Regions from separate parts of the Marinobacter sp. MIT930201 genome, predicted to be linked through region 1. Evidence: predicted binding sites of a transcription regulator. Region 1 holds the regulator's gene; each other region holds the start of a gene.
What was found. Region 1 encodes sigma-54, which starts transcription at its own class of promoters, with help from an activator protein. Its sites were predicted from a motif close to ANTGGCATNNANNTTGCTNT; they were not measured.
Positions count from the first base shown of each region.

Region 2: the regulator sigma-54 is predicted to act here: its motif matches at 1,638-1,657, upstream of flgA (flagellar basal body P-ring formation chaperone FlgA).
Region 3: the regulator sigma-54 is predicted to act here: its motif matches at 2,352-2,371, upstream of glnA (glutamate--ammonia ligase).

Region 1 covers NZ_CP138916.1:3,545,273-3,549,488, forward strand. Annotated here, with positions in the region: gene rapZ (RNase adapter RapZ) at 1-695, opposite strand, end outside; gene ptsN (PTS IIA-like nitrogen regulatory protein PtsN) at 724-1,194, opposite strand; gene hpf (ribosome hibernation promoting factor) at 1,289-1,597, opposite strand; gene SIC19_RS16160 (RNA polymerase factor sigma-54) at 1,722-3,248, opposite strand; gene lptB (LPS export ABC transporter ATP-binding protein) at 3,401-4,126, opposite strand; gene lptA (lipopolysaccharide transport periplasmic protein LptA) at 4,104-4,216, opposite strand, start outside.
Region 2 covers NZ_CP138916.1:67,053-71,268, forward strand. Annotated here, with positions in the region: gene SIC19_RS00325 (CheR family methyltransferase) at 1-632, opposite strand, end outside; gene SIC19_RS00330 (chemotaxis protein CheV) at 674-1,606, opposite strand; gene flgA (flagellar basal body P-ring formation chaperone FlgA) at 1,805-2,509, shown strand; gene flgM (flagellar biosynthesis anti-sigma factor FlgM) at 2,688-3,014, shown strand; gene SIC19_RS00345 (flagella synthesis protein FlgN) at 3,022-3,492, shown strand; gene SIC19_RS00350 (hypothetical protein) at 3,535-4,216, opposite strand, start outside.
Region 3 covers NZ_CP138916.1:1,345,980-1,350,195, forward strand. Annotated here, with positions in the region: gene pip (prolyl aminopeptidase) at 1-52, opposite strand, end outside; gene typA (translational GTPase TypA) at 155-1,966, opposite strand; gene glnA (glutamate--ammonia ligase) at 2,525-3,928, shown strand; gene SIC19_RS06225 (DUF4124 domain-containing protein) at 4,104-4,216, shown strand, end outside.

The DNA.
Region 1 (4,216 bases):
AGGAATTGGGTCAGGTCCTCGACCATCTTACGGCTCAACGGCTCCTTTTCCAGGAAATCGATAACCGGCTGGTCGGTGCCCACAAACTGCCGAAGGCTGGTGTCCCAATAGGGATTGGGCAGGCAGCGCACATCGAACACATAGTCCGAATCCAACGGTACACCGTGCTTGAACCCGAACGACTGGAACAGCAGCGCCAGTTCCTGGTGACGCCTGCCCGCAACCCGCTGCTTCACCATATCCCGGAGCTCATACATGGACAGCCCCGTGGTGTCGATGTAGAGGTCTGCCAGCTTGGAGAGCGGCTCCAGAAGCTTCTTTTCGTTACCGATGGCCTCCCTCAGGGAGGTCTTGTCATCACTCAGTGGATGCTTTCGGCGCGTGGCATGGAAGCGCTGCAGAAGAGACTGTTCATCGGCGTCGAGATAGATGATCTCGATGGTTACGCCAGTATCCTGAAGGCTGCGGTAGATATCCTCGAAGTTGCTCAATTCTCCGGAAAGGTTACGGGCATCGATGCTGACCGCCATCTTTCCCAGCCGGCTGGGAGAGTTCTGGTTGGTGGCTTCCTGCGTGAGGGGGAACAGGAGGCCAATGGGCAGGTTGTCAATGCAGTAAAAGCCCAGGTCTTCCAGAACATGTAACGCGGTACTTTTCCCGGAACCTGATCGGCCGCTGACGATGATCAGTTTCATAGCCCGTTCACCTTGGATGTGGAGTGGTTCAGCCTGTCTCGGCTGTCATCCGGCGATAGAGAGAGCCTGCATCAGTGCACTGACGCAGCTGGTCGCAGAATGCACGCTCGTTGAACTTTTCGGCAAGCTGGCTCAAAAGCTCAAGATGCTCGCTGGTGGCTTCCTTGGGGACAATCAAGGTGAAGACGAGGTCCACCGGCTGATTGTCGATAGCATCGAACGCAACGCCTTCTTCCAGGGTCAGCAATACGCCGACCACGTGATCCAGCCCTTCCAGCCTGCAATGGGGGATCGCGATGCCCTGTCCGATGCCTGTGCTCCCCAGTCGCTCCCGCGCGACCAGGTTGGTGAATATCTGGGTGTCGCTGAGCAAAGAGTCGTGCTGCTGGATCTGCTCGGCAATGGTTTCCATAACCCGCTTTTTGCTGGAGGCAGGCACCCGGCAAAGGGTTAGCTCCGGCGCGAGAATGTTCTCGATAGTCAGGGATGTGTCGGTCATGAATCGACTGCATTTCCGTAAAAAAAGGCTGCGGCACCTATTGCATGGTTAGCCAGTGCCGCAGCTCGATTAACTGTCATGCCGGGGCGTCGTCCTAGCGGGCGCCATTCCCGTGCATCCGGTCTACGTTCTTTTCCTTGTGCTTCAGAATCTGCCTGTCCAGCTTGTCTACCAGTCCATCAATGGCAGCGTACATATCGCTGTTTTCGGCCTTTGCGTGAATCTCACCACCTATCACGTGAAGCGTAGCTTCCGCCATCTGGCGCACTTTTTCCACCTCAAGGGTAACCTGGCAATTGCTGATATGGTCGAAGTGCCGCTCAAGCTTTTCAAATTTGCCTGATACGTAATCTTTCAGTGCGGGAGTCAGTTCTACGTGATGGCCTGAAATATTGAGTTGCATAGGCTTCTCCTGTTTTCAGCTTGCCGGCACCCGTTAGGATACCGGCTGTGTGCCACAGCGTTATGCTGCAGGCGGTATACTTTCAGGAAAGGGCTCTCCCCGTGAGGCCGGGAACAGACGCTTCCTACACCAATCGCTTTCGCTCGTTGGACGGAGGAATGTGCATTGCCTCGCGATACTTGGCCACGGTTCGTCTAGCCACCTTTATACCCTGGTCTCCTAGCATGGCTGCAATTTTGCTATCGCTCAATGGCTTTTTCGGAGTTTCCGTTGCAATCAGCTTCTTGATCATCGCGCGGATTGCCGTGGATGAGCACTCTCCACCTTCGTCGGTACTGACATGGCTCGAGAAAAAATACTTAAGTTCAAATATGCCCCGCGGTGTGTGCATGTATTTCTGGGTGGTGACCCTTGAAATGGTCGACTCGTGCATTTCCACCGCCTGGGCAATATCCGAGAGAATCAATGGTTTCATGGCTTCCTCGCCATGGTCCAGAAACCCCTGCTGGTGCTCGACAATGCGCGTGGCCACCTTGAGCAGGGTTTCGTTGCGGCTCTGCAGGCTCTTGATGAACCACTTTGCCTCCTGCAACTGGTCCCGCAGGTAGGTGTTGTCGGCGCTGCTGTCCGCACGCTTTATAAGAGAAGCATAGCTTGCATTCACACGAATGCGTGGTGCAATTTCAGGATTCAGTTCCACGCGCCAGCGCTCATTGTGCTTGCGCACGATCACATCCGGGATGACATAGTCCGGCTCGGCCTGGTCCAGGGTGTCGCCGGGGCGGGGGTTCAAACCGGTAATAAGTGCCAGGACATCCCGTAGCTGTTCTTCTTTCAGGCGGCTGCGGCGCAACAGCTGGGCGTAATCGCGGTTACCCAGCAGGTTTATGTAGTGGGTAATCACCAGTCGCGCCTGAGCCAGCCAGGGTGTTTCCGGGGGCAGTTGGTTCAGCTGGATCAGCAGGCATTCCTGCAGATCACGGGCGAACACGCCGGGTGGATCGAAGTGCTGCAGGCGATGAAGAACGGCTTCCACTTCGTCCAGTTCCAGCGGGTCTTCGTCGGATTCGTCCACCATGCCTGAATGAATTTCTTCAAGCGGAGAGGTCAGGTAGCCGTGGTTATCAACCGCATCCATCAGGGCATGGGCGATGGCCTGATCCCGCTCGCTCATGGGCGTCAGGTTCAGTTGCCATTCCAGGTGGTCCTGGAGCGTTTCGGTGGGGGAGTTACGGGTTTCGAAGTCGTGGTCGTTTTCGTCGTCGTTACGGGCTGCTGACGCGGGGGCTGACTGGTAAATGTCATCCCAGGCGGTGTCGACGGGAAGATCATCGGGAATGGTGTCGGGACTGTCCGTTTCTGATGACCAGTCAGGTCCATTTTCGGATTCGTCCCACTCGGTAGCAGTGTCTGAAGCGGTGTTGGATTCCTCGGTTGACGCTGTTTCAGACGACTCGTTGTCACTGTCCGTTGATTCCGGATTCTGGTTGTCGTCGTCTTCCGAGGTTTCCAGCATTGGGTTGGATTCCAGTGCCTGCTGGATTTCCTGCTGGAGGTCCAGGGTGGAGAGCTGCAGAAGCCTGATAGCCTGTTGCAGCTGGGGCGTCATGGTCAGGCTTTGACCCAGCTTTAACTGTAGTGAGGCTTTCATAACCATGGTTCAGGATCCGTCACTCGGTCTCTCTCTTCCGTCACTCAGGCTCTCTCTTTACGTCATCAGGGCGCTTTCTGGAGCCGGGGTTGCACAAAAACTCTTTGTATGCTGGCTACTTGCCGCACCAAGCAAGTTCTTTGCCGAGTCTACTACAGGCGAAACTCGTTGCCTAGATACACTTCCTTGACCTGCTGGTTGGCCAGTATATCGTCCGAATTACCAGAGGCAATGATGTGGCCGCCGCTGACAATGTACGCATTCTCGCAGATGTCGAGGGTTTCCCGCACGTTGTGGTCGGTGATCAGTACGCCGATACCCTTGTCCCGCAAGTGTCGGATAATCTGCTTGATGTCGCTCACGGAGATCGGGTCGACACCGGCGAAGGGCTCGTCCAGCAGGATGAACGCCGGTTCCATCGCCAGCGCCCGGGCAATTTCCACCCGCCGTCGCTCACCGCCTGACAGGGCCATGCCGACACTATCGCGGATGTGGGTAATGTGAAACTCTTCAAGCAGTTCCTCTAACTTGGCCTCCCGGTCAGCGCGTTTGAGTTCGCGGCGGGTTTCCAGGATCGCCAGTATGTTGTCGCGCACGGTGAGCTTGCGAAACACGGATGCTTCCTGGGGCAGGTACCCGATTCCCTTGCGGGCACGGCCGTGCATGGGCAGGGGCGTGATGTCCTGATTGTCGATGGTGATGCGACCGTTGTCGGCGGAAACCAGGCCAACAATCATGTAGAAACACGTCGTTTTGCCCGCGCCGTTGGGGCCGAGCAAGCCGACGATCTCGCCACTGCGAATTTCCAGGGAAACGTCGATGACGACCTTCTTCTGTTTGTAGCTTTTTGCGAGGTTACTGGCCCTGAGAACTGCCATCGGTATCCTGTCCGTTAGGGTTGTTATCTGGATTGTTGCCGGAGTTGCCGCGTGGCTGGATGACCATTTCGACGCGACCGCTGCCATCGC
Region 2 (4,216 bases), 880 kb from region 1:
TTCCCGAGCATGTAGCGTTCAAGCAGGTTCAGCTCCCTGAATTCCACCATGCTCTTGATTTGCGGTCGGATCTGCCAACTGCCATTCATGGCGGGAGTGAAAAACTGCTTTTGCCGCTCGGGTGACAGGCCCCGGCCAATGGCGATCATTTCGTACTCGCCACGGCGCGCAACCTCTAGAACGCTTTTGGAGATGTCGGTGGCGGTGATCTTCACATCCCGCAGCCTACCCGGCCGCTGGCGACGAAATTCTTCAATAATCATCGCTACCGAATAGGGCTCCTGGCCTGTCGAACAGGCTGCAGACCAGATACGAAGTGACTGCGCTGATTTTCTGTCGCCGAATTCCGGCAGCAGCTTTTCCTGCAGGATGCGGAACGGGTGATTGTCCCGAAACCAGAGGGTTTCATTCGTCGTCATCGCGTCGATCACGACTTCCTTCAAACTGCTACGTCCGGTTCGCTTCACGCGATCCAGCAGATCACCCAGGGTACTTAGCTTGTTCTCTTCCATGATCCGCCGTAAACGGCTTTTTACCAGATACTGCTTGTTCTCCCCGAGCAAAATGCCACACGCATCCTGCAGGAATGATTTAAAGGCCTCGTATTCCTGTGGCGTTATTTCAGCTTTCATTGGATCTCATTATCGAGTGAGTCGGGAGTAACGGAGGAGCGTCACTGCTCGCGGTCAACAATCTCCATGACCCTTTCAGCCAACTCATCGGGGCTGAACTTAGCCATAAAATCGTCAGCGCCTACCTTCTGCACCATCGCCTTGTTGAACACGCCACTCAGGGACGTGTGCAGCATGATAAATACATCCTTGATTGCAGGCTCATTTTTACACTTGGTGACCAGAGTGTACCCGTCCATTTCCGGCATTTCGACATCGGATATGATCAAACACAGGTGATCGATGGCGCGAGAGCCATCTGCCGTAACTTCTTTTAGGTAATCCAAGGCCTGCTTGCCATCATTTTTTGTCACCACTTCCATACCGATAGCCGTGAGGCAACGCTCGATCTGACGTCGGGCCACTGCGGAATCATCCACGACAAGCACTGGCAGATGACCGGGCACCCGCTCTGAACTGCGGTTGCGAACGTCTTCGGTGACATCTTCCTCAAACGGCGACACTTCAGACAGGATCTTTTCAACATCGATAATCTCAATCAGCTTGTCTTCAAAGTGCGTTACCGCTGTCAGGTAAACGTCTTTGCCCGCCCCCTTGGGTGGCGGCAGGATGTCTTCCCAGTTCATATTCACGATGCGGTCGACACCAGCCACCAGGAAACCCTGGGTTTTTCGGTTGTACTCAGTAATGATCACGAAGCTGGTGGCCATCTCTTCCTTGGGAATACCGGGAAGCCGGATTGACATACCAAGGTCAATGATAGGGATGGTCTCGCCACGAATATGGGCCACGCCCCGAACCATAGGGCGACTGTTCGGCAACGACGACAGCCTGGGGCACTGCAACACTTCCTTGACCTTGAAGACGTTGATGCCGTACATCTGCCGGCCACGAAGGCGAAATAACAGAAGCTCCAGACGATTCTGGCCCACCAGCTGGGTGCGCTGATTTACACTGTCCAATACCCCTGCCATCGTTTATATCTCCCACTCGAAACGTCTTGCTGCCGGCACGCATCTTGCTGCGTTATTCTAGAAAGTCGCGTGGAACCGGCTATGTGCCGGTTTATTGACTCACTCGATAGGCTTAACGGCCGAATCCGGAAATCATTAGGATATTCCTGAACTCGGGGCTTTACCCGGTTAATGACAGCATAGGACAAACTGCCGCGTATGCGCATTACCAATTTCGCCATCATATTGTTATTCGCCGTAACAGCCGGCCCGGCAATGGCCTCCACGACCACGGCCGAACAAATTCAAAGCAGCGCGGAACAATTTCTGGAGGCATTTTCAGAGGCTCAGGCAAACGAAGGCTTTACGGTTTCCCACGATACTGGCCAACTCGACGCACGCCTCTCGCTCGCAACCTGTGATACCCCACTCAGCGTATCGTTCAGCGGCGACCCCTGGAGAACCACCCAACCCTCGCTACTGGTTTCCTGCGAGGGCGAGCGCCCCTGGCGCATGTTCCTTCCGGTATCCGTCACGATAACCGGTGAAGCCATGGTCGCCGCCCGCCCCCTGGGGCGCGGCGAACGACTGACAAAAGCGGCAATACAGTCGGATAACGTGGTGGTGAATTCGATTCGACGGGGCGCAATAACCAATGTCGACCAGTTAATGGGCATGGAAATGCGCCGCGGCGTGAACGCCGGTACCGTATTTACACCGGATTTGGTGCTGGCTCCGGCAGCGATCGAACGCGGAGACCATGTTATCATCAGCGCCCGCAGCGGAAATTTTTCGGTAAACTCAAGGGGTAAGGCCCTGGCTAGTGCCGGGATTGGAGAACAGGTTCTGGTTGAGAACCTCTCGTCCTCCCGCACCGTGCGTGCCCGTGTGACTGCTCCCGGGCATGTCGAGATTCCCATGTAACCTCGTTCCCGGCATTGATTCACCGGAAACGGCAATCTGTTGCCGGTTTTTTGGAAAGATGACAAGAGTGTCATTTAACTCTTGCAAAAATCGCTAAAGAAACGTCAGGCCATGCCGATAGACAGGTATGAAATTTTGGAGCCGCCCAACGCGGCCGACCAGTTAAGCAGGTAACGTTATGTCAGTTGACTTTAATGGAATAGGCCCAGGCCAGGTCAACACCCAGAAAACCACGGCCGATAAATCTTCCGCTACCCAGAGCACTCAGCCCTCTACAGCTGAGCAGGCAAAGACCCAGGCGCAAGGCGCCCGTGGTGAAAATGTCAATTTGAGCAGCCAGGCGAAGAACCTGAAACAGCTCGAACAAAAGCTCGGCAGTTATCCGGAAATGGACGATGACCGTATCGAGCAGATCCGCTCTGCCCTTGAAAGCGGCTCCTACAAGGTTGATGCAGAGAAACTGGCCCAGAAAATGCTTGAGATGGATGAAAGCATTTTCGGGTGAGTAGATCATGGCCGCAATTGATGAACTGAAAGACCTTTTATCTCAGGATATCCGTCAACTCGAATCCCTGGCGGATGTCCTGCAGCAGGAAAAAGCCTGCCTTTCCACATCTGATATCCGTAAACTCGAATCACTGACTGGCGAGAAAAACACTCTGTTGGGTCAGATTCGTGAACGGGCCAAACTCAAAATCCGCCTTCTGGTGTCGATGGGGTTTCGACCTGAAAACGGAGCACCCTCACGGTTTATTCTCAGCGCCGGCCTGTCAGATGTTTACGACTTGTGGCGGGAGGCCGACGAACGCCTTAAGACCTGTCACCAGTTGAATAGCAATAATGGGCGGGTTGTCAGTCACCTTCAGAAGCGCCTTTCACGTCTTACTGATATATTCCGCGGCGTTTCCGGGCACCAGACCCTCTACGGTGCTCAGGGCGAGCAAAAGGCCGTATCACACCGTACCGTTCTGGCGAGCGCCTGACGGCTTCTGGGCTCCGCAAACGTCGGAGCCCAACGCATCCCATCAGCGAGTATAGATCGTCATCTGTGAATCGGGATGGAAGCGGATATTGTCGAGTGCAATGTTCCCCATGGACGGTCCCTGACTGCCGCTGACCCGTATATTGTCCATGCGGATCTGTTCGATCCTTTCCGGGAACGCCAGGGTGAGTCCGCCATCGTCACGAACCGTGTAACGGGGAACATCATCCCGATAATGCACACCGGATATCGTAAGATCAGAATCCAGGAAGTTCAGCACCGGCACGAAAATGTTCGCTGTTAGTTTCAGGCCTTCGATGACATCCGGATCAACCTCTCCTGTCCCGTCGTTACTTCCGGTCATGGCAGATACCGTGGCGATACGATCCAACAAGGATTGATCACCCTGCCCCGACACGCCGGCCATCTCGTCATCATTAAGCGGCGCCAAACCGGCACGCTCGTACAATTGCGCGGCGTCCGTAACGTCTCGTGAATCATTCGTGGTGCTGCCAGCGGCAAAACTGACCAATGGCTGAAAAGGCAATACCGCCATGGTGACCAGTGCAGCCGCGTTGCGGTAACGGGATTGGTGCTTGAGAACCCGATGCAACTCGCGCTCGGTAATCCAGCCGGACTGTATAAACACCTCGCCGAGCCGCTGACCGGTCTCATGCTGTAGGCGCAAGCCCTCTTCCAACTGAATTTCGGAAAGGTATCCCCGG
Region 3 (4,216 bases), 2.2 Mb from region 1:
CCGCAATGCGATGCTGGGCGTTGGGCTTGATATCGGGGAACAGGGTGAGCATGGGGCGCTCCGGAAAAAGGATTTAACCGGAGTTTAGCTGAAGACAACGAAAAAGGGGCGGGCCATCCATGATGGCCCGCCCCTTGATATCACGCACTGAAGATTACTTCTTATGGGCGCGCTTACGCTCATTCTCGGTCAGAAGCTTCTTGCGCAGGCGGATCGACTTGGGCGTCACTTCCACCAATTCATCTTCATCGATGAACTCCAGAGCCTGCTCAAGGGTATGCTTGATCGGCGGCACCAGGCCGATGACCTCGTCCTTGCCGGACGCACGCATATTGTCCAGCTTCTTCCCCTTGGTGGGGTTAATCACCAGATCGTTGTCACGACTGTGAATACCACACAACTGACCTTCGTACACTTCCTGGCCGGGATCCAGGAACAACTTGCCCCGGCTCTGCAGTGTTTCCAGCGAATAAGTCAGCGCGGCACCAGTTGCCATTGACACCAGCACACCGTTCTGACGACTGGTCACATCACCGCTCTTAATAGGGCCGTAATGGCTGAAGGTTGAAGTCAAAATACCCGAACCGGAGGTCATGGTCAGGAAGGCGTTACGGAAACCGATCAGCCCGCGCGCCGGAATCGTATACTCAAGACGCATACGGCCCTTTCCGTCCGGCACCATGTTGGTCATTTCACCCTTGCGGAGCCCCATCTGATCCATAAGCGCACCCTGGTGCTGCTCTTCGATGTCGATGATGACGTTTTCGTACGGCTCCTGTTTAACACCATCGATCTCACGGATAACCACTTCCGGACGACCCACGGCGAGCTCAAAGTTCTCGCGGCGCATGTTTTCGATCAACACTGAGAGGTGCAGCTCGCCACGGCCGGATACCTTGAACTTATCTGCCGACTCACCTTCTTCAACTCGCAGAGCAACGTTGTGCAGCAGCTCTTTTTCCAAACGCTCTTTGATGTTGCGGCTGGTGACAAACTTACCTTCCTTGCCACAAAACGGTGAGTCGTTGACCTGGAACGTCATGGAAACCGTCGGCTCATCCACCGTCAACGGCGGCAAGGCTTCAACATTGGCCTGGTCACACAAGGTGTCAGAGATGTACAGCTCATCCATGCCGCTGACGCAAATAATGTCGCCCGCCTGCGCTTCGTCGACTTCAACACGCTGCAGCCCGGAATGGCCCATGATCTTGAGAATACGGCCCTGGCGCTTTTTGCCGTTGGCACCAATGGCCGTAACCGGAGAGTTGGTTTTAATCTTGCCGCGCATAATGCGGCCGATGCCAATAACGCCCAGGAAGCTGTTGTAGTCCAACTGAGAAATCTGCATCTGGAACGGACCGTCCCGGTCGACGTTGGGCGCAGGTACGTGATCAACGATGGCCTGGAAAACCGCGTCCATGTTGTCGTCCAGCTTTTCGTGATCCATTCCGGCAATGCCGTTCAGGGCACTGGCGTAGACAATCGGAAAGTCCAGCTGCTCATCGCTGGCGCCGAGGTTGTCGAACAAGTCGAACACCTGATCCACTACCCAGTCCGGGCGAGCTCCAGGGCGGTCAATCTTGTTCACGACGACAATCGGGTGCAGGCCCGCATCAAACGCTTTCTGGGTGACAAACCGGGTTTGTGGCATCGGGCCATCAATAGAGTCAACCACGAGCAACACGCAATCGACCATACTCATGACACGCTCGACTTCACCCCCGAAATCGGCGTGACCCGGGGTGTCCACGATATTGATGTCGTAGTCGTGCCACTTCAGCGCCGTGTTCTTGGCCAGAATGGTAATACCACGTTCTTTTTCCTGGTCATTGGAGTCCATGACACGCTCGTTTTCGAGCTCTTTGCGATCCAGAGTGCCGGACTGGCGAAGAAGCTGGTCAACCAGTGTGGTCTTGCCATGGTCAACGTGGGCGATGATGGCGATATTACGAAGTTTATCAATCACAACTATAATCCTGCAGCATGCACTGAATGACCTGAGAGGTCTTCAGTAGGCGCAAAGCCCCTTACATGCCGTCTCAAATCCGTAAAATGAATTTCATTTGTCGGGCCGGGAAGCCCGAATACCCCCTGAAGAAACTCAGCGTCTGTGCTGAATACCTGAGGCAAAAATGAAGTGGCGCGCAGTATATAGCAAACTCACTTGCGTTTATATGAAGAAAAACGCCTATCGAAGCAACAACCCATCTGCATCATTTTGGTGCATTATTTCAGCTATCGCACCGTTTTAACGCACCACGAAAGAGCGATAGGGCCACCCAATCAGCACATATCGCTCCAAAACAGCCCGAACGCCTTGGTATTGCGCACTTGTGGCGCATGCATCAAAAACTGGCAAGGCTATTGCTAAACCTTAAGCAGCCGAATTTGCAGGTAACTCGCAACAGCTTTTGTTAAGCTGCCCTACCTGAAAGAAAGATCGGGAGTCAGCACTGCTGAACGATCCGGCAACAATGTACACAGAAATCGCCCGCACGGCGGGATAACAGACGGAGCATGCACAATGTCCAAGACGATTGATCTGATCAAGGAACACGAAGTCAAATGGATCGACCTGAGATTCACTGACAGCCGTGGCAAAGAACAACACGTAACGCTGCCGGCCACCGAGGTGGACGAGGACTTTTTCAGCGACGGCAAGATGTTCGACGGCTCTTCAATCTCCGGCTGGAAAGGCATCAATGAATCCGACATGATTCTGATGCCGGACGACAGCACCTCCGTGCTGGACCCGTTCACCGAAGAAACCACACTGAACATTACCTGTGACATCGTAGAGCCTTCCACCATGCAGGGCTATGAGCGTGACCCACGCTCCGTTGCCCGCCGTGCGGAAGAGTACCTCAAGTCCACGGGCATCGCTGACGGTGCCCTGTTTGGTCCGGAACCTGAGTTCTTTGTTTTCGATTCTGTTAAATGGAATGTGGATATGCAGGGCGCTTCCTACCACATCCACTCTGAAGAAGCCGCCTGGGTATCCGGCGAAGACTTCGATCGCAACAACATCGGTCACCGCCCGGGTGTTAAAGGTGGTTACTTCCCGGTTCCGCCAGTGGATAGCCTGCACGACCTGCGTGGCGCCATGTGTGCCGCTATGGAATCCATGGGCCTGGAAATTGAGGTTCATCACCACGAAGTCGGCACCGCTGGCCAGTGTGAAATCGGCGTTGGCGCCAACACCCTGACCCGCAAGGCTGACGAAGTGCAGATTCTCAAGTACTGCGTACACAACGTGGCCCACGCCTACGGTAAAACCGCCACCTTCATGCCCAAGCCTGTGGTTGGTGATAACGGCTCCGGCATGCACGTACACATGTCCCTGAGCAAAGACGGCAAGAACCTGTTCGCAGGTGACAGCTATGCCGGCCTGAGCGAAGCAGCGCTTTACTATATCGGTGGTGTCGTCAAGCACGCCAAGGCCATCAACGCCTTTACCAACCCTGCAACCAATAGCTACAAGCGTCTGGTTCCGGGCTACGAAGCACCGGTTATGCTGGCCTACTCCGCCCGTAACCGTTCGGCCTCCATCCGTATTCCATACGTGAACAGCCCGAAAGCACGTCGTATCGAAGTGCGTTTCCCTGACCCGGCGGCCAACCCGTACCTGGCGTTCGCTGCATTGATGATGGCCGGCCTGGATGGTATCCAGAACAAGATCCACCCGGGCGATGCCATGGACAAGGATCTGTACGACCTGCCGAAGGAAGAAGCGCTGAACATTCCGAAGGTTGCTGAAACCCTGTCCGAAGCTCTGGATTGCCTGGCTGAAGATCATGAATTCCTGACCCGCGGCGGCGTGTTCACCGAGGACATGATTGCCGGCTACATCGATCTGAAGCGCGGTGAAGTTGAGAAACTGAACATGACCACGCATCCGGTCGAGTTCCAGCTCTACTACTCCTGCTGATCCGTTCGTAAGGATCAGCAACCCAGAGAAGCCCCGCCTTGCGCGGGGCTTTTTTGTGTACGGCCGCACATTTCGACCAGCCTTAACGGAATGTAACCAAGCTGCCGGGTAATGGCGTTGAAATACTCATGACTGGCGCTGATAATCGGGTAAAACAATCAGACAGGTTGTCTCTATGAACGCACGGCTTGCACTACTCTCTGGCATTGTCGCTCTTGCGGCGCTTCCGGTTTCCGCCGAGGTCTATCGTCAGGTGGATGCTCAGGGCAACGTTACCTATACCGACGA